Regions from separate parts of the Ensifer sp. VA4 genome, predicted to be linked through region 1. Evidence: riboswitches for the same ligand, from Rfam matches in the RefSeq annotation. Region 1 holds a riboswitch; each other region holds the start of a gene.

Region 1 (5,668 bases):
GTCATGTCCGGCGGCCAGAGCGCCTCCGTGGCACTGATGATGAAGAACCAGATGTCGCTGCTGCAATATCCGGCAGCCGCCGCCAATGCGGTGGTGCTGTTGATCGTCGTGCTATCGATGGTCGCCGCGATCCTGCGCGTCGTCGACATTCGTAAGGAGCTCTGACATGAGCAACGAAAGACGCGGCAAGGAATTCTACCTGCTCGCAGCCTTCTTTACCCTGTTCGTGCTGTTCCTCTACGGACCGCTTTCGGCAGTGCTGATCCTGTCATTCCAGGGACCTGACGGCGGTCTGACCTTTCCGTTGAACGGCGTTTCACTGCACTGGTTCTACAATCTCTTCGAAAAACAGGCGGTCGGCGATTTCGGCGCCTCGTTCCGCCGTTCCTTCACGCTCGGCCTGATGGTGATGGCGGTCAATGTCGTGGTCGCGCTACTCGCCGGCCTTGCCTTCCGCCGGCGCTTCCGCGGCGCCACCGTGCTCTTCTATCTGACCGTCGCAAGCCTCGTCGTGCCGTCGATCATCATCTCGCTCGGTATCGGTGTCGTCTTCCAGCAGTTCGGCCTGAAGCCCGCCTGGTATTCCTCCGGCTTCGGCGCCCACCTCACCTGGACCCTGCCTTTCGGCGTGCTCATCATGTTTGCCGTCTTCAACCGGTTCTCACCGTCCTATGAGGAGGCGGCGCGCGATCTCGGAGCGACCTCGTGGCAGACCTTTCGCCACGTGCTCCTGCCGATGATCGCCCCGAGCCTCATCGGCGTCGGCCTCTTCGGCTTCACGCTTTCCTATGACGAGTTCGCTCGCACGCTGATGACCTCCGGCAGCTACAATACGCTGCCGCTCGAGATCTATGGCATGACCACAAATGTGACGACGCCGGTGCTCTATGCACTCGGCACGGTCACCACGCTTTTCTCCTTCACCATCATCCTCGTTGCGCTTGCGGTCATTGTGGCCTTGCGGCGCCGCCAGGCAGAGCTGAGCTAGGCCAGATGCGCATCCTGATCGTCAATCCCAATACCACCTCGTCGATGACGGCCAAGGCCGCCGCGGCGGCGCGGGCCGTCGCCGGCCCCGCCACGGAAATTCTCGCCCGCACATCGAAGTCCGGACCGGCCTCGATCGAGGGGCATTATGACGGCGCGGTCGCACTTCCGGGCCTGCTTACAGAAATTCGCGACGGGGAAGGGGCCGGCGCCGATGCTGCGGTCATTGCCTGCTTCGACGACACGGGCCTTGAAGCCGCCCGCGCGCTTGCCCGTATTCCAGTGGTCGGGCTCTGCGAGTCCGCCGTCGCGACCGCTGCCATGTTGGCGCAACGCTTCACCGTGGTCACGACGCTCGAACGTTCCCGCGTCCTGATCGAGAATCTCGTCCGGCACTACGGCATGGGCAGCCGGGCCAAGGTGCGCGCCGCCGATATTCCGGTGCTCGAACTGGAAGACAAGGCCTCGAACGCGCTTGCCAAACTGCGACGCGAGATCGAACTGGCGCTTACTCAAGACGGCGCCGAGGCGATCGTGCTCGGCTGCGCCGGCATGGCAGACCTTGCCCGGGACCTGCAAGCCGATTACGGCGTTCCGGTGATCGATGGCGTCTCCGCCGCCGTCAAGCAGGCGGAGGCGTTGGTGTCGCAAGGACTTATGACCAGCAAGCGCGGTTCCTACGCATCACCACTCAGCAAGACCTATTCAGGCTTCATGAGCGCACTTGCGCCGACCACGGCCTGAGGGGATGCCGACCTCGAATCATCCATCGCGATCGCGAGCAGCGCATTCGACGCGTCCGCCTCGGCAAGGATCCAGTCGCGAAAAGCCTGAATCTTCTTCTGCCGTCGGCTGCTTTGCGGATAGACCAGCCAATAGGCGCGACCGTCCCTGACCAGATGTTCGAATGGCCGAATGAGCCTGCCGCTCTTCAGTTCCTCCATCAGGAAGGTCGATACGGCAATGGCGATGCCGTGTTCCGCCAGGGTGGTCGCGACATCCATCGCCTGGACGTCGAAGATCAGCTCGGTGCCGTTGCTTTCCGGCGGCTCTACGCCGGTCTCGATCATCCATCGGCGCCACCAGTTGGCATTGCCGAAACGCCGGACGCGCAGCACGTCGCAGGGCTGCCTGAGCTGGTGCTTTTTCATGAAGGCCGGCGTGCAGACCGGCATGTAATCGATCGGGAACAGTGGAAATACGTCGTTGCCGGGCCAGTCGCCGTTGCCGCTGCGCACTGAAAGATCGATGGCGTCGCGCTTGAAATCGACCAGATCGGTCGACATGTGCACCCTTATACTGATGTTCGGCTGGGCGGTCTGGAACGAGGCGAGCCTGGGGCCGAGCCAGCTCGAAACGACGGTCGGAAGCACGGAAATGTGCAGGTGATGTTCGGTCTTGTCGGCAATCTCGGAGAAGGCCGAGCCCAGCAGGTCGATCGCCTCCGTCACCTTAGGCGCCAACTGCCGCCCGGAGGCCGTCAACCGCACCTCGCGCGGAAGCCGTACGAAGAGCGGCGTGCCGATGCGCTCCTCCAGCAGCCGGATCTGGTAGCTGACGGCAGCCTGAGTCATCCCGAGTTCCTCGGCCGCACGGGTGAAACTCAGGTGCCTGGCGGCGGCTTCGAAGGCGCGCACCGCACTCATGGGAGGAATCTTGCTCATGGCGCTGAGATAAGCATTCTTTATGCCAGCATGCGAGAAATCGCTTTGCGCGAAGCGGCAAAATTCCTCACTTTTCTCGCGAACACAACAGCAAAAACAAAGAGGATAGCAATGCTTAGCGCAGTGCGATCAGCGATCCGTCATGTCCTGAAGCGGGCCGGAAGCACCCTCAATCCGACCATCGCCATCGATACGTTCAGCGAATTGCAGTTGAAGGATATCGGCCTGACGCGGGACCACGAGACCATCCGGGCGCGCGTCGGCGATGTTGCCGATCCATGGCACTGGTCGAAGGAAGACCCGTCATCCGCGCCGAAGCCCTCGCCAAAAAGCGACCGCACCAACACGCGGCCCTCCGTGACGATCTCGCCGCGCGCGCAGCCCGGCGAAAACAGGGACGTCAGCATCTCGCTTTGCGACTGACAGATTGCCGGGACAAAACGTACCCGGATCTTCTGGTGCAGCACCCCGTGAGCGAGCGGATCGCACCACAGAGACCTTCGGCCTGAAACCTCGCAATGGCCGCGGCGGTGCCCCGCCAGACATTGGCGGAGCACGCCAGTTTGTAGCCGACAAGCCTCCCCGGTGGGTTCCGCTGCAGTCCGCCGTTTACGTCCCGTTATCCATATCGGGGAGAAATGACCCTCCGCACCGGATCTCCGACGTCGCGCACCTATTGACGCAGATTGGCGATGAGATACTATATCTAGTGTTTGAGGTTCTTCCGATTCGCAAGGATTGGGAGCTAAGACGGGAATACGGTGCGCCGGCGGCTTTCCGCCCGGCTATGCCGTAGCTGCCCCCGCAACTGTAGACGGCGAGCGACTGTCCGGAATTGGACCACTGAGGCATGAGGCCTCGGGAAGGTCGGGATGGAAGCGTCGACCCGTGAGCCAGGAGACCTGCCTCGAGCAACAAACGTCCACGGGCGGGGTGTCCGGAGGGGTTGAGTGCGGCAGGATGAGCCTGCCTGGTCGTCTCGACATCTCCCCGGCAGCCTGTCGAAAGCTTCGGGGTGAAGTCATGCCTGCGTCATCGAATTTCCATCACTCGCCAATCAAGAGGCGCGGATTCCCGCGCAGCTGAAGAAGAGGCGTGCCCGGGCTCCATACCCGAGCAAGCCACAGCCATGACAGCCCTGCATTTCGCCGGATCGCGGTCGCGTGTCCGCGCGCCTTCTCTTGCCCCTATCCAGCCGACCAAACGAGGAAGATATGAACGTCACCGTCTACAGCAAGCCCGCCTGCGTCCAATGCACCGCGACCTACCGGGCGCTCGATCGCCAGGGCGTCAGCTACGAGGTCATTGATATCTCGGCCGACCAGGACGCGCTCGAGACGGTCAAGGGCCTCGGCTACATGCAGCTCCCCGTCGTCGTCGCCGGCCCCGAACACTGGGCGGGTTTCCGCCCCGACAAGATCAGCGCGCTATCTTAGAGGAGAGAAGCGGTGGGGCTTATCGTCTATTTTTCCAGCCGCTCGGAAAACACCCATCGCTTCGTCGAAAAACTCGGGCTTCGCGCAAAGCGTATACCGCTCGCGGAAAGTAAGGATACACTTACAGTCACCGAACCCTATGTGCTGGTCGTGCCCACCTATTGCGGCGACGACGGCCGGGGCGCCGTGCCGAAACAGGTAGTCCGCTTCTTGAACGACGCGGTCAACCGCTCTCACCTCCGCGGCGTGATTGCCGCGGGCAACAGCAATTTCGGCGCGACCTACGGGGTCGCCGGCGACGTCATCTCGGCCAAGTGCAGCGTGCCTTATCTCTATCGTTTCGAGCTAATCGGAACGGACGAAGACGTCGCCAATGTCAAAAACGGGATGGAACGATTTTGGACGTCACAACACGCGAACACCCCCTGAAGGCGACGGAAGCGGCGCTGGACTATCATGCGCTGAACGCGATGCTGAACCTTTATGACGAAGAGGGCCGGATCCAGCTCGACAAGGACCGGCTGGCGGCGAAACAGTACTTCCTCCAGCACGTCAACCAGAACACGTTCTTCTTCCATAATCTCAGGGAAAAGCTCGATTATCTGGTGACCGAGGGCTATTACGAACAGGAGGTCCTGGACCAGTACTCCTTCAACTTCGTGCGCGACCTCTATGACCACGCCTAGCCAAGAAGTTCCGTTTTCCAACCTTCCTCGGCGCGTTCAAATATTACACATCCTATACGCTGAAAACCTTCGACGGAAAGCGCTACCTGGAGCGCTACGAGGACCGCATCTGCATGGTGGCGATGACGCTTGCGCGCGGCAACGAGCAGCTTGCCCGCGATCTGGTCGACGAGATCATTTCCGGCCGGTTCCAGCCGGCGACGCCGACTTTCCTCAATGCCGGCAAGAAGCAACGTGGAGAGCGGGTTTCCTGCTTCCTGCTGCGGATCGAGGACAATATGGAAAGCATCGGCCGTGCGATCAATTCGGCGCTGCAGCTTTCCAAGCGAGGCGGCGGCGTGGCGCTGTCGCTTACCAATATCAGAGAGATGGGCGCACCGATCAAGCAGATCGAGAACCAGTCGTCGGGCATCATCCCGATCATGAAGCTGCTCGAAGACTCGTTCTCCTACGCCAACCAGCTTGGCGCCCGCCAAGGCGCAGGCGCCGTCTATCTGCATGCCCACCACCCCGACATCATGCGCTTCCTCGACACCAAGCGCGAAAACGCCGACGAAAAGATCCGCATCAAGACGCTGTCCCTCGGCGTCGTGATCCCGGACATCACCTTTGAGCTCGCCCGCAACAACGAGGACATGTACCTCTTCTCGCCTTATGACGTTGAGCGCGTCTACGGCATGCCGCTGACCGAGATTTCGGTGACGGAGAAGTATCGCGAGATGGTCGAGGATGCGCGCATCCGCAAGAAGAAGATCAAGGCGCGCGAGTTCTTCCAGATCGTCGCCGAGATCCAGTTCGAGAGTGGTTATCCCTACATCATGTTCGAGGACACGGTGAACCGGGCAAACCCGGTCGCCGGGCGCATCACCATGAGTAATCTCTGCTCGGAAATCCT
Region 2 (5,668 bases), on a different contig from region 1:
TGATGCAGATTTCCGAGGGCATTGCCCTCCTCACGCTCAACCGCCCGCAGAAGCTCAACGCGCTGAACTACGAGCTGATCGACTGGCTTCTCACCCTTCTCGACACGATCGAGGTAAACGATAATGTCGGCGCCGTGATCATCATCGGCGCTGGCGACCGCGCCTTTTCCGCCGGCGGCGATATTCATGAGTTTTCCGAAAGCGTGGCCAAGGGCGTGAACCCCGCCGTGCGCGATTTCGTCCGCCGCGGCCAGGGGCTGACGGCCCGGCTCGAAGCCTTTCCAAAGCCGGTCATCGCCGCCGTCAACGGCATCGCCTATGGCGGCGGCTGCGAGATCACCGAGGCCGTGCATCTGGCCATCGCCAGCGACAGGGCGCGCTTCGCCAAGCCCGAGATCAAGCTCGGCATGCCGCCGACCTTCGGCGGCACCCAGCGCCTGCCGCGCCTTGCCGGCCGCAAGCGCGCGCTCGAACTCTTGTTGACGGGCGAGGATTTCTCGCCCGAGCACGCACTGGCGATGGGGCTCATCAACCGGGTCGTCGCCCATGACGCGCTGATCCCTGCGGCCCGTGACCTGGCCAGGCGCATCTTGGGCTATTCGCCACTTGCCGTTCGCTCGATCATCACCGCCGTTACCCGCGGCCTCAACATGTCGATCGCGGAGGGGCTGCTGGTCGAGAGCGAACAGTTCGCCCAGATGGTCCCGACCGACGATCTCTCGGATGCGCTTGCCGCCTGGAAGGGACGACGCATCCATGAAGACGGCCCGATACGCTGAGCGCCTCGGCAACACGGCAAAACGGCGGCAAGGTGCGAAGGCCTTGCCGCGCTATTCGTCACGTGCGGGCGAAGCCGAGAATGAAGAGCGCCAGCGCGCCGATCGAGGCGACGGTGCGCACGTGGTTCCACCAGACCCAGTCGATGAGATAGCGCTGCTGCCAGAGATCGGTCGCGGCCTGGCCGGTTACCGCAGCGGCAAGCGCATCGTTCATCGGCACGTTGAAGATGATCGTGACCAGCAGCACGCCGACGACATAGGCGATGCCGCCTGCCGCGAGCAGCCATCCGCCTTCACCGTCCGAGAGGAGGGCCATGATCACCAGCGCCAGTCCGATCAGCGCCGTGCCCATGAAGGCGCTGAGGAAGAACGGGTTCTGGATGACGTCATTGATTGCGTTCATCGCGGCGATCCCCTGCTCCGGCGGCAGCCGCGACAGGGCCTGCATGATGCAGACCGAGAAGATGAAGAACAGGCCGGCCATCAGGCCGGAACCGATGGCGGCGATGAAGGCCAAAGCGGGGATCAGCGAGATCATGCGGCGACACTCCAGACACCGGTTGCTGCGGTCTCCCGGACGTAAGTTGCAAAGTCACGCGGCCGCCGCATAAGCAGGTGCTCGATATCGGACGTCAGGCTGGAATTGCGCCCATCGAGCACGGACGAGAAGAGATAGCGGATGAGTTCGACGTAGTCATCCGGCAGCCCCTCGGCTCGCATCTGCGCCACGAAATCGGCAAGCGGCACGGACTGGTAACCGATGGGACGCCCCGATGCCGCGGCGATCTCCGCGACGGCCTCGGCGAAGGTCAGAAGCCGCGGCCCGGTCAGTTCATAGATCTTGCCGACATGCGCGTCGTCGAGGAGCGCAAGGACGGCGACATCGGCAATGTCGTCGGCGCTGACGAACGGTTCGGTGACCGCGTCCGGCGGCAGGTAGACCATGCCGCTGCGAACCGCGTCCATCAGGAAGGCTTCGCTGAAATTCTCGAAGAACCAGCTGGCGCGAATGATCGTCCAGTCGGCGCCCGAGGCCTGCAATTCGCGTTCGGCCGCCTGCGCCGCATCCTCGCCGCGCCCCGAAAGCAGCACGAGCCGCTTGATGCCGGCACCGACCGCAAGCGCGGAAAAGCGGCGGATCGCCTCGACTGCACCAGGCACGGCGAGATCCGGCTGATAGCTGACATAGACACGCTCGACATTCTCGAGCACCGGCGCCCAGGTCGTCTCGTCGTTCCAGTCGAAGGACGTCTCGGCCGAGCGCGCCCCGACGCGCACCGCGACGCCCTTGGCGCGCAGCCGCTCCGCGATGCGACGCCCCGTCTTGCCCGTACCACCCAGCACCAACGTAACCTTGCCAGACATGATCTTTCCTCCCGATTCAAAACATGAGTAACTCTCACATTTGCAAATGTGATAAATCCTCGTATTTTGGGAGTCAAGACAAAATGCGAGGATCACTCATGATTGAGCCGACAGGCACCCTGCCGATTGCAGGCGAGGACGACACCGCGCTCCGCCGCACGCCCAGCCAGAAGCGCAGCCGGGAGCGCGTCGAGCACATCCTCACCTGCGCCTCCACGCTCATCGCCGAGAAGGGCAGCGATGCCATGCGCATGAGCGAAGTGGCGGAAAAGGCAGGGATTTCGATCGGATCGCTGTACCAGTATTTCCCGGACAAGTCGGCGATCGTGCGCACGCTCGCCGAGCGCTACAACGCCTATTCCCGCGAATGCATCGAGGGCGAATTCGCCAAGGTGACGTCGATGGCAGAACTGCGCGACGCCTTCGGCGCGCTCTTCGATACCTATTACGACATGTTCCTCGCCGAACCGGTGATGCGCGACATCTGGTCGGCGATGCAGGCCGACAAGACGCTGAGGCAGATCGAACTGGAAGAAAGCCGCATGACCGGCCGTCTGCTCGGCGATGTCCTTGCCCGGCTCCAGCCGCAACGCCCACGCGCGGCGATCGACGAGGCCGCGTTCCTGATCATGTATCTCGGCGAATGCACGATGCGGCTCGCCATCTCGGTCGACCGCGCCGAGGGCGGCCGCATCGTCGAGGCCTACAAACAGATGATCCTTCGCGATTTTGTCGCTGATGAAGCGGCCGGCGGCGCAGGCTCAATTGACAACGCCATGACACGCTCATAATCATCAGCGATCGATTGGTTCCCGAGACGCGAACGTGTGTCGGGAGTAAACGGGAACGTGACGGATGGACCCAAGCTGGGCATTCAAATCACGGCCGACCCCGCGACTGTAGAGCGACGTCGATCTTGCCGTTCCGGAGCGATCCGGGAGAAGCCACTGGAAGAGACCGCGAGAGGGTGGTCGGACTGGGAAGGCGAGGCAGATCCCGGGCATTTCGCCCAGCGCCGTGAGCCAGGAAACCTGCCACTCGATACGGGCATAGGGCCCACACCGGGAATTTCCCGATGCCATCACGGAGGTTGTCATGGCTACGTCTACCATTTCGAGCACCCCGCTCTCCCTCAGCGATCGTCTGACCGCTGGCGTCATCGCGCTTCTCATCGGCGCATTCCTCGTCTTCGGCGCCGGCCTTGCCAACTCGGCCGTGCTGCACGACACCGCGCACGACACCCGCCATTCCTACGGCTTCCCCTGCCACTAAACAGATGTCTCGGAACGTAGCTTACGTTCCGCACCGACGTGTCTGCGGACCTGAACGCATCCGGCCTGTGCCGGATGTGGGTGTTTGTGCATGCCGGTTCGTCCGGCGCACAAGGGCCGTCCGCATGGCAGAAAGAACGGAAAGGCCTGCAAACCACGCCAGAGCGCGTGGCTTTTGTCGTTATCGAGGGAATTCAAGATGATTGTCAGAACGCTTCTGGCCGCGATCGTGGCTGGGCTGATTGCCGGTGTCTTCATGACCGGCGCCCAGGAATTGAGGGTCACGCCGCTGATCCTGCATGCAGAACAATTCGAAGGCGAGGCTCCGGCCACTACCGAGCAGCCCACCGGCCAGCCGGGGGCGGCGCAGCCGGCCGCAGAGGGGCACGACCAGCATTCGTCGCTGAAGGCGGTCTCGCCGCTCGGCGCCGTGCTCGATGCGCTGTCGCCGATCACGCCGGCCTATGCGCATGAAGGCGAACACGAGGAAGGCGGCATCATGTTCGGCCTGAGCCGCTTCTCGGGCACGCTGATGGCGAACCTCGTCACCGGCTCCGGCTTCGGCCTTCTGCTGGCCGGCGTCAGCCTGGTGATCGGCTATCCGATCACGCTGAGGAACGGTGCGCTCTGGGGCGCCTGCGGCTGGCTGGCGGTGCACATGTTGCCGGCAATCGGCCTGCCGCCGGAATTGCCGGGCTTCCCGGCCGCCGAGCTCGGCGATCGCCAGGCCTGGTGGCTGGCAACCGTCGCCCTCTCTGCCGTCGGCCTTTATCTCGTCGTCCTGCGCGAGGAGATCGTCGCAAAGGTCGTCGGCCTCGCGCTGATCGCCGCGCCGCATGTCTACGGCGCACCGCAGCCGCTCGACATCTCCAGCAATGTCCCGGCCGTGCTCGGTGCCGAATTTGCCGTTGCCGCCCTCGCCACCACGCTTGCCTTCTGGATCGTGCTCGGCGTCGTTTCCGGCTTCGTCAACGAACGTTTCGCCAGGGCGAACTGATCCGGCCGATCCCGTGCTCATGAGAGCCTGAACAAGCAAGCGGCGGGGGTTCAGCCCCCGCCGTTTTGCATGAGATGGGCTCCCAGCCGTCGGCGACGATCGTCCGGTTCGAGCAGCACGCAGGTGTCGCAAAAGCTGCCGCCTTCCGTTCGGAAATAGAGGCAGCAGCCGCTGCGTATCCGGTACTGGCGCGACAGCCGCTCGCTGCTTGCCGGATCGATAGCCGAGATCTCCTCGTAGCAGAGTTCTTCCGAGAACAGCGGCGACCCCGGCCTTTTGACGATTGCCAGCGCCTCGGCCATGCCGCGCGCCTCTTCGCCGATCGCCCGTCCGATCTCCAGGAAGGCGCCGGCAAGCGAATCCGCCGCCAGCCGCCACTGCGCTCCGGAGGAAAGCCCCGTCCGCCGTTTCAAGACGGCGACGACCGGCGCCAGATGGGCGGTGAAGCCGCGCTCGAAAGCACTGCCGCGTTCGCTCTCCTGCGGCACCGCGGTCAGCCGATCAAGATGGAAATGATAGCGCCTGCCGGCAATCCCCCGCCCCTCATGCAGCCGAACCCAGTCCTCGAAGCGAATGCCGGCGATTTCTGCGTGAAGCCCCGCGCCGAGATAGAACGCGCCGAGAACCACACTCAGTTGCCGGCTATAAAAGGCGATCAGATGCGCCGCCCGGATTCGGTCCGTCAAGCCGATTGCGAAAAAGTCCTGATAGGCAAGGCCCTGCTCGACCCCTGCCCCGCCCATGGCCCAGAAGGCTTCCGGCGCACTGAAGGCGCTTTCGCCCACATCGAGCGAAACGCCGGCGTCAGGAAACTGCGCGCGCAACCGCTCGACCACCGCCGGCACCTGCGGCGGATATTTCCCTGCAGTTTCCGCTGTCTGCCGGCGCTCATCCAAATTCATGCCGTCTCCGTCGCCAGCCAGCCACCCTCAAACTCCGCGCGTTCGAGGCCGCGCCGGATCGCCGGCAGGCTGCGTGTCAGCTCCCAGACGAAGCCGTTTCGCCAGTTCTCGATCATCATCACGACGAGCCCCTGGTCAAGACCGACGACGCGCTCATCGATCCAGCCTTCCGGCCCATCGCCGGCAAGGCTCGGATTGAAGCCGCCCGGAAGGCGCCCCTCTTTCAGAAGTCCGGGATAGCTTGCCTTAATATGACCGAGTGCCGCGCGTGATGCGTCCGGATCGAAAGGCAGGCAGGCGGACGCCGCCCAGGGCACGAGCGTGCCGTCGTCCAGCCCGAACGGCGCGCCCCGG
Region 3 (5,668 bases), on a different contig from region 1:
AGGTCGCGACCACGCCCCAGATGAAGAGGGAAATGCCGACTTCCTGCAGGCCAGCGACGAAGCCGGGGCCGGCGCCGATGCCGACGACGGCGATGAAGATGTTGAGGCCGAGCGTGTTCAGGAGCCACAGCGCCGGCGAGGGGATCCGGCCGAAGGCGGGGTAGGTCGTACGCAGCCAGCCGAGCACGAGGCCGGCCAGCAGGGCGCCGCCGGATGTCGAAAGCCCGATCGGGATGCCGCCGATCGTCAGTGTCAGCGCACCGACCATCGCGCCGATGAAGAGGCCCCAGCCGAGGAAGGCGATGTCGGTGGTTTCGACCGGACGGTCGGCAAAGCCGAGCGCCTTGATCGCCGCTTCGACATGGCGCTTGGCGCCGCCGATGGTGACGATGTCGCCCCGTTCGACGGTCGTGCCCGGCAGGACCGGGATCTCGACCAGCGAGCGCACGATCTTGCGGGCATAGACGCCGCGCGCCCAGTCCTCGGTGCTGACGTCGGCAAGCGTCCTGCCGGCGAGCGCCTTGTTGGTCACGTAGACGTCGACCACTTCCGCCTCGGCATTGAGGAGTTCCTTGTCCTCGACTTCCGTCAGCCTGGAATCCAGGTTCTCGACGAGCAGGGCTCTGCGGCCGGAGAAGGCGACGACGTCGCCCGGCTGCAGCACCGTGTTACCGTCCGCCTCGATGATCTCGTTGCCGCGGCGCAGGCGCTCGACATAGACGCGGATGCCGGGAAGCAGGTTCTTGACCGGCGTTCCGGTGAGGCCGCTCGCCTGATCGATGCGATAGGCCCGGAGCCCGAAATCGTGATAGGCGCGGGTGATGCCCGGCTCGCTGCTCTCGGAGCCGCCGCCGAGCTTTGCCTCATATTCCCTGCAAGCGGACGGAAGGTCGATGCCGAGAAGCCTGGGCCCGAGCTGGGCGAGGATGATCGCGGAACCGATCGTGCCCCAGATATAGGTCACCGCATAGGCGATCGGGATCTGGTCGGCAAAGGTCTTGGCCTGCTCCGGCGTCAGCCCGAGCGAATTGATCTGGTCGGTCGCAACGCCGATCGCGGCCGAGATCGTCTGCGACCCGGCATACATGCCGGCGCCGTAGCCGAGCGGAAGGCCGGCGATCAGCGCGCAGAGATAGGGAACGATGAGGCACAGCACCAGGACTGAAAGGGCAAAGGCAATCTGCTTCGGCCCGTCGGTGCTGAGGCCCCGCACGAATTGCGGGCCGACACCGTAACCGACGGCGAACAGGAAGATCAGGAACAAGGTGGACTTCAGGTCACCGGACACCTGGATGCCGAGCTGCCCGATGAGAACGCCTGCGAGAAGCGTGGCGGTGACGTTTCCGAGATTGAAGCCCGCGACCTTGACGGGGCCGATCAGGAAACCGATGCCGAGGGCGAGGAAGACGGCGACGGGAGGATAGGTCCGAAGCGTCTCGACGAAGAAATCGATTGGATTCACTGCTATACCCTTCAGAAAGTTGAATTGCCGTCACTTCATTTCAGGGGATTTACGCGGCTAAGTTGATTTTGTCGGTGGCTGGTCGATGCCCAATCCCAGCTTCGCCAATTGTCTCTTCGGCCGTTGGTTTTCTCAACGGTCATGGGGTTACGTAAGCGTAACGTACGTTAAACTTCCCGGATTTTGGGCACAGGGCGGGCATGGAACAGGCGCCGGCATCGGCTTGCAAGCATCGGGCCGGGCGGTTTGCCGATCAGCGTGGGAAGGCCGCTTCGGGAGCGCGGCCGCGCTTCAGTTCCGATCCGTGGGCGCGGTAGCGTCGCGGCAAATTTCGCCGGCTATGCAACTCTTGTGTTGTATTCTTTCACGTTCGCTCATAACGGAAAACACATGGCGACGGATCCGGAGCACATGTCCGGCGGCGGCATCCGCGCGCCGCGAAGCTCGACGTGACGGTGAAGGCTGGTATTTGCGGCCAGTCTTGCGCTCCGCTTCAGATGGCGACACCTTCGAGTGCGATGATCCGTGTCCTGGCACAGCGCTCACGGATCTTCTTCAGGCGCTGATAGTCCGGCGGTTGATACCACTCGAGCAGGGAATGCATATCCGGGAACTGGACGATGACGAGTCGGTGCGGGTCCCAGTCGCCTTCGAGCACCCGGGTCGCGCCGCCACGGGCGAGATAGCGGCCGCCGTAGCGCGCCTCCGTCGCCGGCACTTCCTGTATATATTGTTCAAACGCCGCGGCATTCGTGATTTCGACATCCGCGATCAAATAGGCAGCCATGGTGGTATCTCCTTTCCACGCAGGCACCATCGAAGGATACGCCGTTCGGCCGATCCGGGCGAGTTCGCTGTCGATTCCATTCTGTCGAAGGGGGAACCGGCGCTCCTGGCTCTGAGCGAATTTTTTGTTGAAATGTGTAATGTTATTTCGTAACAAGCGTCATGACGAAACGCCGCATGTCGATAGATCTGGAGCCCATGCCCCTGGCAGTTGTTTCAGCCGCCGATTCGTGCGAGGAAGACGTTGATGGTGCTGCATCCGCGGAAATGCGGAAGCGGCTGAAAAGGGAACACGGAACGGACGACCCTGACGGGACCGAAACCGTGGCTGCCCCCGCAACTGTGAGCGGAAAGCGCATTCACACCATGTCACTGGCGACAAGCCGGGAAGACGTGGATGCGCCGCGACCCGCGAGCCAGGAGACCTGCCATCGAACCGATCAACCACAACGGACGGGGTGTTCCGATGGAAAAGAACTGGCTTCCAAGCGACGGTCATCCGTCGTCCTGCCGTTTCGCCATCTCTTGCCGTCAGTCCCACGGAGAGAGAACATGGCCGAGACGAATTCCCGACAGCACAAGATAACGGTCTCTACCGACTGCCGCTTTACCGGTGGCCCGTGCATGCCCGGCGCCGAGCTCATAAAGCGTCTCAACCGCAGCATCGCCGCGCTCGGCGAGCCGCTCGATCGCGATTTCTCGATCGCCGGCACGGTCTGCATGGCGGCCTGCACGCGACCCTGCACCATCGCCTTCCAGGCGACGGGCAAGGCGACACACCTCTTTGGCGGCATTTCGCCCGAGGAGGATATCGACGACCTCGTCCGCTTTGCCGCCACCCATTCCGATCGCGGCGACGGCATGGTGCATGCCGCCACCCATGGCGAGTGCGGCGACGGCAAGACGCTTGCCCGCATCCCGGCGGCGATGCTCGTCTCCGAAGACGTTGCGGGCCACTTCCAATGACGGTGCGGGGAGGGATGAGACCATGACCTGCACCGCAACAGGAGCAACGCTTCGCGTCGAAGGGCTTTGCTGGGGGCCGCGCCCGGGGCTGAAGCTGGTCGACAGCATGGACTTCGCGGTCGAGGCCGGCAGCCGGCTTGCGATCCTCGGGCCGAACGGGGCGGGCAAGACCTCGCTCTTGCGCTGCCTTTACCGGGCGGTGCAGCCGAATGCGGGCCGCATCGAGGTCGACGGCGTCGATCTCTGGTCGATCTCGGCGCGTGAAGCGGCAAAGACGATCGCCGTCGTGCTGCAGGAAATGCCCGGCGATTTTCCCTTCAGTGTGCGCGACGTGGTGATGATGGGGCGTATCCCGCGGCGGGAAGGGCTGAACGGCTGGACGGACAAGGACCGCGAGCGCGTGCAGCACGCGCTCTCCCATCTCGATCTCGCCCATCTTGCCGGCCGCCAGTTCTCGACGCTCTCGGGCGGTGAAAAGCAGCGGGTGCTGATCGCCCGGGCGCTTGCCCAGGAGCCGCGCATCATCATCCTGGACGAGCCGACCAATCACCTCGACATCCGCCACCAGCTTGAAATCCTCGAGCTGCTGCAGACGCTGAAGCTGACGATCGTGTCGACGCTGCACGACATCAATCTCGCGGCCGACTTCGCAACCGACGTGGCGATCGTGACGGCGGGGCGCCTGACCGCCTTTGGAACACCCGAGGACGTGCTGAGCCCGCGGGCGCTTTCCTCCGCCTTCGGCGTCACCGCCACCGCCCACGGCGCCGCCGCCGGCAGCGCGCGTTTTTCCTTTTCACTTCCTCGACAGGGATCGATTTCATGAAGATCAACATTGCCTCCTCTGCCCTCCTGTTTCTCATCGCCACGGCTGCGCCCGCGCTCGCCTATCCGGTCACGGTCAAGAGCTGCAACCGCGAGGTGACCTTCGATGCCGCGCCGAAACGGGCGATCGCCAATGACGTCAATCTGGTCGAGATGATGCTGGCGCTGAAACTGCAGGACCGCATGGTCGGCTACACCGGCGTTTCCGGCTGGAAGACGCTGGATGAAAAGCTGCGTGAGGGCGTGAAGGAACTGCCGGAGCTCTCGGAGAAATATCCGACCAAGGAGGTGCTCCTCAATGCCGACGCCGATTTCTTCTTCGCCGGCTGGAACTACGGCATGAAGGTCGGCGGCGAGGTGACGCCCGAGACGTTGGCGCCCTTCAAGATCGGCGTCTACGAACTCACCGAGTCCTGCATCCATGTCATGGCCAGGGAAAAGCCCTCGATGGACGACATGTTCGTCGATATCCTCAATCTCGGCCGCATCTTCGGCGTCGAGGATCGCGCCGAAGCGCTGGTTGCGGGTTATCGCAGCCAGCTCGCGGAGATCACCAAGGCCAATGCCGGCCGCGGCAAGCCGACCCGTGTCTTCGTCTATGATTCCGGCGAGGAAAAGCCGTTCACCTCGGGCCGCTTCGGCATTCCGACGGCGATGATCGAGGCCGCCGGCGGCGCCAACATCATGGACGATGTCGACAAGAGCTGGGTGGAAGTCTCCTGGGAGCCGGTGATCGACCGCAATCCGGAGGTCGTGGTCATCGTCAACTACGGCGAGGTGAAGGCCGAGGACAAGATCGCCTTCATGAAGAACAATCCGGCCTTTGACAATATCGATGCGGTCCGGAACGACCGCTTCGTGGTGCTCGATTATGTCGAGGCGACGCCGGGGCCGCGCAACGTCGACGCCATCGCCCGGCTCGCCAAGGCCTTTCACGGCGAGGGCCTGTAACCGATGCTGGCCGAGGATACGTCGCCTGCTCCCGCCGCCGTTTCGCGGGTCGCTCCCGTTCGGGCGATCCGCGGCGGGGTCGGGCTGTTCGCGGCGCTGCTGCTGCTGGTCCTCACCGTGACCGCGGGCGTGTCGCTCGGCTCGGCGCCGATCCCTGTCACCACCGTCTGGTCGATCGTCGCAAGCAAGCTCGCGCCCGGCAGCATCGAGGCCTTCTGGTCGGCAGGCCGCGAAAGCATCGTCTGGGACGTGCGCCTGCCGCGGGTCATGCTGGCGGGGCTGGTCGGCGCCGGCCTGGCGCTGACCGGCGCCGTGCTGCAATCGGTCACGCGCAATCCGCTCGCCGATCCGCATCTGCTCGGCGTCTCCTCGGGCGGCGCGCTCGGCGCGATCGTGGCGCTGCTCCACACCGGAATGATCCTCGGTCTTCTCACCGTGCCGCTCTTCGCCTTTGGCGGCGCGCTTCTGGCAACCGTGCTGGTCGCCTTCGTTTCCCGCGCGCTCGGCGCCAGTGCCGATCGCCTGGTGCTCGCCGGGGTCGCCGTCGCCTTCGTGCTGACGTCGATCGGCAACCTCATGATCTTCCTCGGCGACCCGCGGGCGACCCACACCGTGATCTTCTGGATGCTCGGCGGCCTTGGTCTGGCGCAATGGCCGCACCTCATCTATCCGGCACTG
Region 4 (5,668 bases), on a different contig from region 1:
AGCCTGCCGGGCGAAGCCAACCTGCTGGTCTTCCCCAATCTCGATGCCGCCAACATCACGCTCGGCGTCGTCAAGACCATGACCGACAGCCTGCATGTCGGCCCGATCCTGCTCGGCTCGGCGCTGCCCGCACACATCCTTTCGCCTTCGGTCACGTCGCGCGGTGTCGTCAACATGGCGGCGCTTGCGGTCGTCGAAGCCAGCCATCCGGGCTGATATGAAGCCGCGGAGATCGCCATCGATCTTCGCGGATACCGGGCGCCAGACCGGCGCCCCCAATGCCATATCCAGGCGTCGCGCAATCGTCGCGCGCGGCGCTCCAAGTCCCGGGGATTGCAGCGGAATCACCATTCGCGTTCTGCGCGCGTACGCCTGCCGCCATCAGCAGCAACCGAAAATTGCAGAGCTGGTATTATACCCCAAACGGGTAAGTTTGCGCTGGACAAAAGGTGAACCCCTAACCATGCTGCAACCTCGGACGAGATTCGGTGTTGTGGCATGACTGAGCAACAGGCTGTCCTCGACATGCTGGAAATCCTGGAATGCGGGGGCTGTGTCGAGCCCGCTCATTTCTTTACGCTGATGCGCCGGACCTTCCGCATCGCTCATCTTCTGTACCTTGAAGCCGAGCCCTACGCCGACGAGCTCAAGATCTGCCGCCTGCATCACACCTTCGGCGCCTATGCGGCCGAAATCTACCGGTCGCGCAACCTTCACAGAATCGATCCCATCCTGAAGCTCGCACTTGGCGGCGTCCGCCCGGTGGAGTGGACGATGGCGCGGCATCGCTTTCCGGATTGCGAGCCCCTGTTTGAGGCGGCGCAGGAGATCGGCCTTTCGACCGAAGGCGTCGCCTTGCCGCTGCCTTCGCCTGCCGGCCGCATGGCACTGCTTGCCCTCAACGTCAACATGTCGGCCGACGAATGGACGGCCTATCGGCGCCAGCATCTGCGCGATTTCCAGCTCGCGGCCAACCTCTTCCATGCCGCAATGCTCGAGCACGCGGCAATGCCCGGAGCGTTTTCGGCGCGCGAGCGCCTCACCGGCCGCGAAACCGAGGTTCTGACCTGGGCCGCCGCCGGCAAGAGCTATTGGGAAATCGCCACGATTCTCGGCATTTCCGAACGCACCGTGCGCTTCTTCATGACCAATGCGCGACGCAAGCTGAATGTCGTCTCCAATACGCAGGCCGTTGCCCAGGCTGTGCGCCATGCGCTGATCCCCACTGTTTGACGCCGGCCGCGCCTACAGCGCCGAGCGTCTTATCAGACGCGCAAAGGTCGCTGTAGCACTTTGATTTGCTGCATGTCTTTGTCCTTAAATCGAGGTCGACTTAAGGAGACATGCAGTAGGCTCTCTCCCAAAACCCCTCGAAATCTAGTGGACAATATCACTGATTTAAACTGTCACTACCGACAGTTACGCGACCGTCGCCAGCCTGACAGCATCCGCCCATCCCAAAACAAGGATGGAGAAAAAGATGATCAGGATTCTGAACGGAAAGACCCGCGCACAGCACCCGCAGGCCGTCGACGAGATGTTCCGGCTGCGCAAGCGCGTCTTTCACGATTTCCTGAAATGGGATGTTCAGACCGACGGCGAGTGGGAGATCGACAACTACGACAAGGCGAACCCGCTCTACGTGCTGTCCTACGCCCCCGACACCGGTCGCCTGCGCGGCTCGCTCCGGCTGCTGCCGACGCTCGGCCCCAACATGCTGGACGATACCTTCCCGATCCTGCTCGGCGACAACCCGGAAATCCGCAGCGCTTCGGTCTGGGAATCGAGTCGCTTCTGCATCGAGCCCGATATTTCGCAGGACCGCGCCTCGAACCAGGTCACCGTCGCGGCCGCCGAGTTGATGTGCGGCGTTGGCGAACTCGGCCTCGCCTCCGGCATCAGCCATATCGTCACGGTCACCGACGTGTTCCTGGAACGCATGTTCCGCCGCATGGGATGCCCGGGAGAGCGCATCGCCGAACCGCATCGCATCGGCTCGGTCTTCGCCGTTGCCGTCGCCTGGGAAGTGACCGAAAGCCTGCTTCAGCGCATGAAGGCTGTTGCCGCCATCGAAGGCACCGTTCTGGAACGCCCGATGTCGCTGGAAACCGCCCGCGCCGCCTGAGCGCTTCGGCCGGCCGGACCCGTTAACGCAAACCGCCGCTTGTTGTTGCACGATCACCGACAAGCTCTATGATGGAGGTGAAAAAGGAATTGCCGCCGGCAGCCGCCCACACCAGAAGCTTGGCATCGTGCGGCAGCAGGAAGAGACTTCGCCCGTGTTCCCTCGCTTGAAACACGTCGCTGCGGCGCTTGTGCCGTTGGCTCTGGTCGGTGCCGATCCTTCGCTGGCATCGACCGTGTGCGACCGGCTGAATACCCGGCTTGCGCAAATGTCCGACATGGTCGCCACCAATGCCGATGCCCGCGACTATGCCAGCGCCATCTCGCGCCAGAATATCGAACTGCGCCGGGCGAAGAACGATCGCCGGCGCGCGGGCTGCGGTGGCGGCAGCGTCGCCACCTTCGATGGCGGCGACCCCGACACCTGCGGCGAGCTCAACAGCCTCATCGCCGAGATGGAAGACAATCTGCGCATGCTGAAATCGGAGCGTGAGCAGATCGTCGCCGGCGGCAGCGAAGAGACCCGTCGCCGTATCGTCGCCGCGCTCGAGATCAATGGCTGCTACAGCGACCGCGACTATTTTGCGAGCGTCGAACCCGAAGAGCCGGAGACGCACCGCAACATCATCGCCGACCTGCCGCCTGACGACGCGTACGGGCCGATGCTTGGGCATGGCGAAGACGGCTATGCGCCGCAGGACGGCTACTATCGCGGAACCCTGCGGACCATGTGTGTGCGCACCTGCGACGGCGCCTTCTTCCCGATCTCTTCGGATGCGACGCCCGCCGACTTCCCGCGTGACGAACAGGCCTGCCGGGCGCGCTGCCCCGGCGCCGAGACCGAGCTCTACTTCCACGATCTCAACACGGAGGAGAGCGAGCAGATGGTCTCGGCCGTGACCGGCCTGCCCTATACTGAAATGCCCAATGCTTTCGCCTATCGCACCCGCGGCATCAGCAAACCCGGCATGTGCGGCTGCCAGATACCGCGGACCGCCGCGACCTCGCCGAAAGCAACCGGTACGATGACCGGCGACGATCAGTCGTCGATCGTGGTGATCGAAACCAAGAAGCCCGCAGATGCCACGACCGCAAAGGCGCCCCCCGAGGAGCGCCCCTACGATCCGTCCAAGAGCAAGGTGCGCGTCGTCGGCCCGACCTTCCTGCCCAACGAAGAAACCTCGATCGACCTCAAGCACCCGAAGGGACCGGCCTATCAACCGGTCCAGAATTGAGCGCGGTACGATCCGTCGCTGCCGTTCCCCAGCCTTCCTCAAACACCAGTTCTTCAAGCGGCAGGCGCTGGCGCCATCCCTTCACCGCCAGTTCGGGCTGCTGATAGAGGCGATCGACATAGCCGAGGCAGAGCCAGGCAACGATCTCGATATGATCGGGGATGCCGAGGATCGCCTTGATTTCCGCCTCGTGGAAGATGCTGACCCAGCCGACGCCCACCCCTTCGGCGCGGGCCGCAAGCCACAGGTTCTGCACGGCGCAAACCGTTGAATAGACATCCATCTGCGGATTGTGCGTGCGGCCGAGAACGACGGCGCCACCACGCGTGCGATCACAGGTGACGCAGATGCTGAGCGGCGCCTTGCGAATGCCTTCGAGCTTCAGCGAGCGGTACTTGGCCTGTTGCTCCTCCGCAAACATCAGCGCCGCCTCGTCATTGGCACGGCGAAAGGCCTGCCAGACGCGTTCGCGCGTTTCCGGCGCCCGCACCAGCACGAAGTTCCAGGGCTGCATGAAGCCCACGGACGGCGCGCTGTGCGCCGCTGTCAGCAGCCGCTTCACCAGTTCCTCAGGCAAAGGCTTGTCCAGGAATTCGTCACGCACGTCGCGGCGTGTTTCGATGGCGCGGTAGACGGCCTCCCGCTCTTGCAGCGAAAAGGCACCGGCAGCCGCAAGGCCACCCTTCGGTTCAGTCAGCATCGTTCGATCCCCAACAATGCGAAAACCTCCCGCCGTCCACGCGGGGTTCGGTCTATCTCGCCAGGCCGGTCTTCTGACTTCGGTTCAACCGGTCGCCCCACCTTCCCAGATCGATTGAAGATCCAGTGGCAAAACCTTGAATCAATTCAAGGTATTTCGAGAAGCGACCGTCCCCGTCACAGCGTTGGGCACGTTCCGGAATGACACCGGATTCCCGATTCTCCCGCTCACGCGGGCACCTGACGGCGCCATAAGGGCACAGCCGTCAGGGAAAGACAAGTACTTGTCAGAGGGGTGCCATCGGATGCGGCGAACCGTCATAGGCGCCCCAGACCGACTGATCGAAGCAGATCACCGATCCGGTCATCAGCCCGGATTCCGCCGAAGATAGATAGGCGCAGGCGCGCGCCACCTCCGCCGGATCGACGAGCCTGCCGAACGGCTGGCTGGCGGCCGCCTTTTCGAGCCAATCCGCGGCAGCCCCGTGAAACTCGCGCTGGATGCGATCTTCGCCCTCGGATGCCATCCAGCCGATATTCAGGCCGTTGACGCGGATGCGGTTGCGCAAGAGCGCGTAGGCCGTGTTCTTGGTCAACGTTTCGAGAGCCCCTTTCGACGCGCAATAGGCCGCGATGAAGGGCTGCCCGGCCATCGCCGACATGGAACCGATGTTGACGATCGTCCCTTCGGTCCGCTCGCGCCGCATCACCTTCACGGTCTCCTGCATTAGGAAGAAAGGCGCCCTTACATTGATGGCGAACATCCGGTCGAAGAGTTCCGGCGTCGTGTCGAGAATCGTGCCGCGATCGGTAATGGCGGCAGCGTTGACCAGCGCATCAACCCGGCCGAACTCGGCATCGCAGGCGGCAACGACCTTGCAGGCGTCTTCTACCTTCTCTAGGTCGGCCTCGACATAGACCACTTTCGCGCCGCTGGCCTTGCCGATTTCTTCCGCCTTCGCGCGCCCCTTGGCGGTATTGCGCCCGCAAATGACGATGCCGGCGGCACCGCGTTCGGCGAAAAGGCCGGCAATCGTGGCGCCCAGTCCCTGCGTGCCGCCGGTGACGATGGTGATCTTGCCTTGCATCTGTCCGTTCATCGAATTCCTCCCTCGGAAATGATCGTGTGAAACAGGTACGGCCCCCAACCACAACGCATCGGGAGACCGTCAAATGTGAGACGGAACCGTCAGCTCAGCTTGCGCCGCGCCTGCGCATCGAGTGCCGCATGAAAGTCCTGCTCTCTCGTTCCCGCGGCCAGTGGCTCGCGACCTCGACGAGGACAATCTGGCGCTGCTGCGCGAGCGGCGCGTTCATTTCGTCCTGCACCATGATCTGAAGACCGATGCGCGCACGGCATTTCGCACGATCATGCTGCACGGCCGCGCGCCGTCGGGCGCGGTCGGCCCTCAGCTTTCGGCGGTCGTCGTCATCACGCCCTATAACGTGCCGGAGTAGGACGATCGCCGGCGCCACTCGGTCCGGGGACGAGCCGGTTGCCGGAGGTTCCGCCCGGCAGGACCGTATCGTCAGCCGTTTCGACGCGATTGCGGCCGCGCCGCTTGGCGAGATAGAGCGCTTCGTCGGCAGCCAGCAGCAGGGCGCGTGCG

The links. Region 1 has a riboswitch for cobalamin ahead of nrdH (glutaredoxin-like protein NrdH). Riboswitches for the same ligand answer to the same signal wherever they lie in the genome.
Region 2: another riboswitch for cobalamin. It lies ahead of AC0C6X_RS27420 (CbtB domain-containing protein); the one in region 1 lies ahead of nrdH (glutaredoxin-like protein NrdH).
Region 3: another riboswitch for cobalamin. It lies ahead of AC0C6X_RS22810 (DUF1636 family protein); the one in region 1 lies ahead of nrdH (glutaredoxin-like protein NrdH).
Region 4: another riboswitch for cobalamin. It lies ahead of bluB (5,6-dimethylbenzimidazole synthase); the one in region 1 lies ahead of nrdH (glutaredoxin-like protein NrdH).

Annotation. Positions count from the first base shown of each region.
Region 1 is NZ_JBVQPO010000011.1:184,997-190,664, forward strand. It holds gene AC0C6X_RS20390 (ABC transporter permease) at 1-165, shown strand, start outside; gene AC0C6X_RS20395 (ABC transporter permease) at 167-988, shown strand; gene AC0C6X_RS20400 (aspartate/glutamate racemase family protein) at 994-1,731, shown strand; gene AC0C6X_RS20405 (LysR substrate-binding domain-containing protein) at 1,689-2,633, opposite strand; gene AC0C6X_RS20410 (hypothetical protein) at 2,697-3,074, shown strand; cobalamin riboswitch at 3,351-3,575, shown strand; gene nrdH (glutaredoxin-like protein NrdH) at 3,866-4,087, shown strand; gene nrdI (class Ib ribonucleoside-diphosphate reductase assembly flavoprotein NrdI) at 4,100-4,516, shown strand; partial or broken gene nrdE (class 1b ribonucleoside-diphosphate reductase subunit alpha) at 4,558-5,668, shown strand, end outside.
Region 2 is NZ_JBVQPO010000020.1:42,552-48,219, forward strand. It holds gene AC0C6X_RS27400 (crotonase/enoyl-CoA hydratase family protein) at 1-779, shown strand, start outside; gene AC0C6X_RS27405 (anthrone oxygenase family protein) at 838-1,317, opposite strand; gene AC0C6X_RS27410 (NAD(P)H-binding protein) at 1,314-2,144, opposite strand; gene AC0C6X_RS27415 (TetR/AcrR family transcriptional regulator) at 2,243-2,935, shown strand; cobalamin riboswitch at 2,934-3,197, shown strand; gene AC0C6X_RS27420 (CbtB domain-containing protein) at 3,240-3,416, shown strand; gene AC0C6X_RS27425 (CbtA family protein) at 3,615-4,412, shown strand; gene AC0C6X_RS27430 ((2Fe-2S)-binding protein) at 4,463-5,314, opposite strand; gene AC0C6X_RS27435 (glucoamylase family protein) at 5,311-5,668, opposite strand, start outside.
Region 3 is NZ_JBVQPO010000013.1:107,019-112,686, reverse strand. It holds gene aspT (aspartate-alanine antiporter) at 1-1,462, opposite strand, end outside; gene AC0C6X_RS22815 (DUF1330 domain-containing protein) at 1,956-2,249, opposite strand; cobalamin riboswitch at 2,480-2,695, shown strand; gene AC0C6X_RS22810 (DUF1636 family protein) at 2,801-3,214, shown strand; gene AC0C6X_RS22805 (ABC transporter ATP-binding protein) at 3,237-4,040, shown strand; gene AC0C6X_RS22800 (ABC transporter substrate-binding protein) at 4,037-4,990, shown strand; gene AC0C6X_RS22795 (FecCD family ABC transporter permease) at 4,994-5,668, shown strand, end outside.
Region 4 is NZ_JBVQPO010000006.1:116,294-121,961, reverse strand. It holds gene AC0C6X_RS12020 (NADP-dependent malic enzyme) at 1-216, shown strand, start outside; gene AC0C6X_RS12015 (helix-turn-helix transcriptional regulator) at 499-1,233, shown strand; gene AC0C6X_RS12010 (acyl-homoserine-lactone synthase) at 1,481-2,125, shown strand; gene AC0C6X_RS12005 (DUF2865 domain-containing protein) at 2,280-3,359, shown strand; gene bluB (5,6-dimethylbenzimidazole synthase) at 3,316-4,059, opposite strand; cobalamin riboswitch at 4,106-4,317, opposite strand; gene AC0C6X_RS11995 (SDR family oxidoreductase) at 4,346-5,158, opposite strand; partial or broken gene AC0C6X_RS11990 (LacI family transcriptional regulator) at 5,319-5,516, shown strand; gene AC0C6X_RS11985 (sensor domain-containing diguanylate cyclase) at 5,491-5,668, opposite strand, start outside.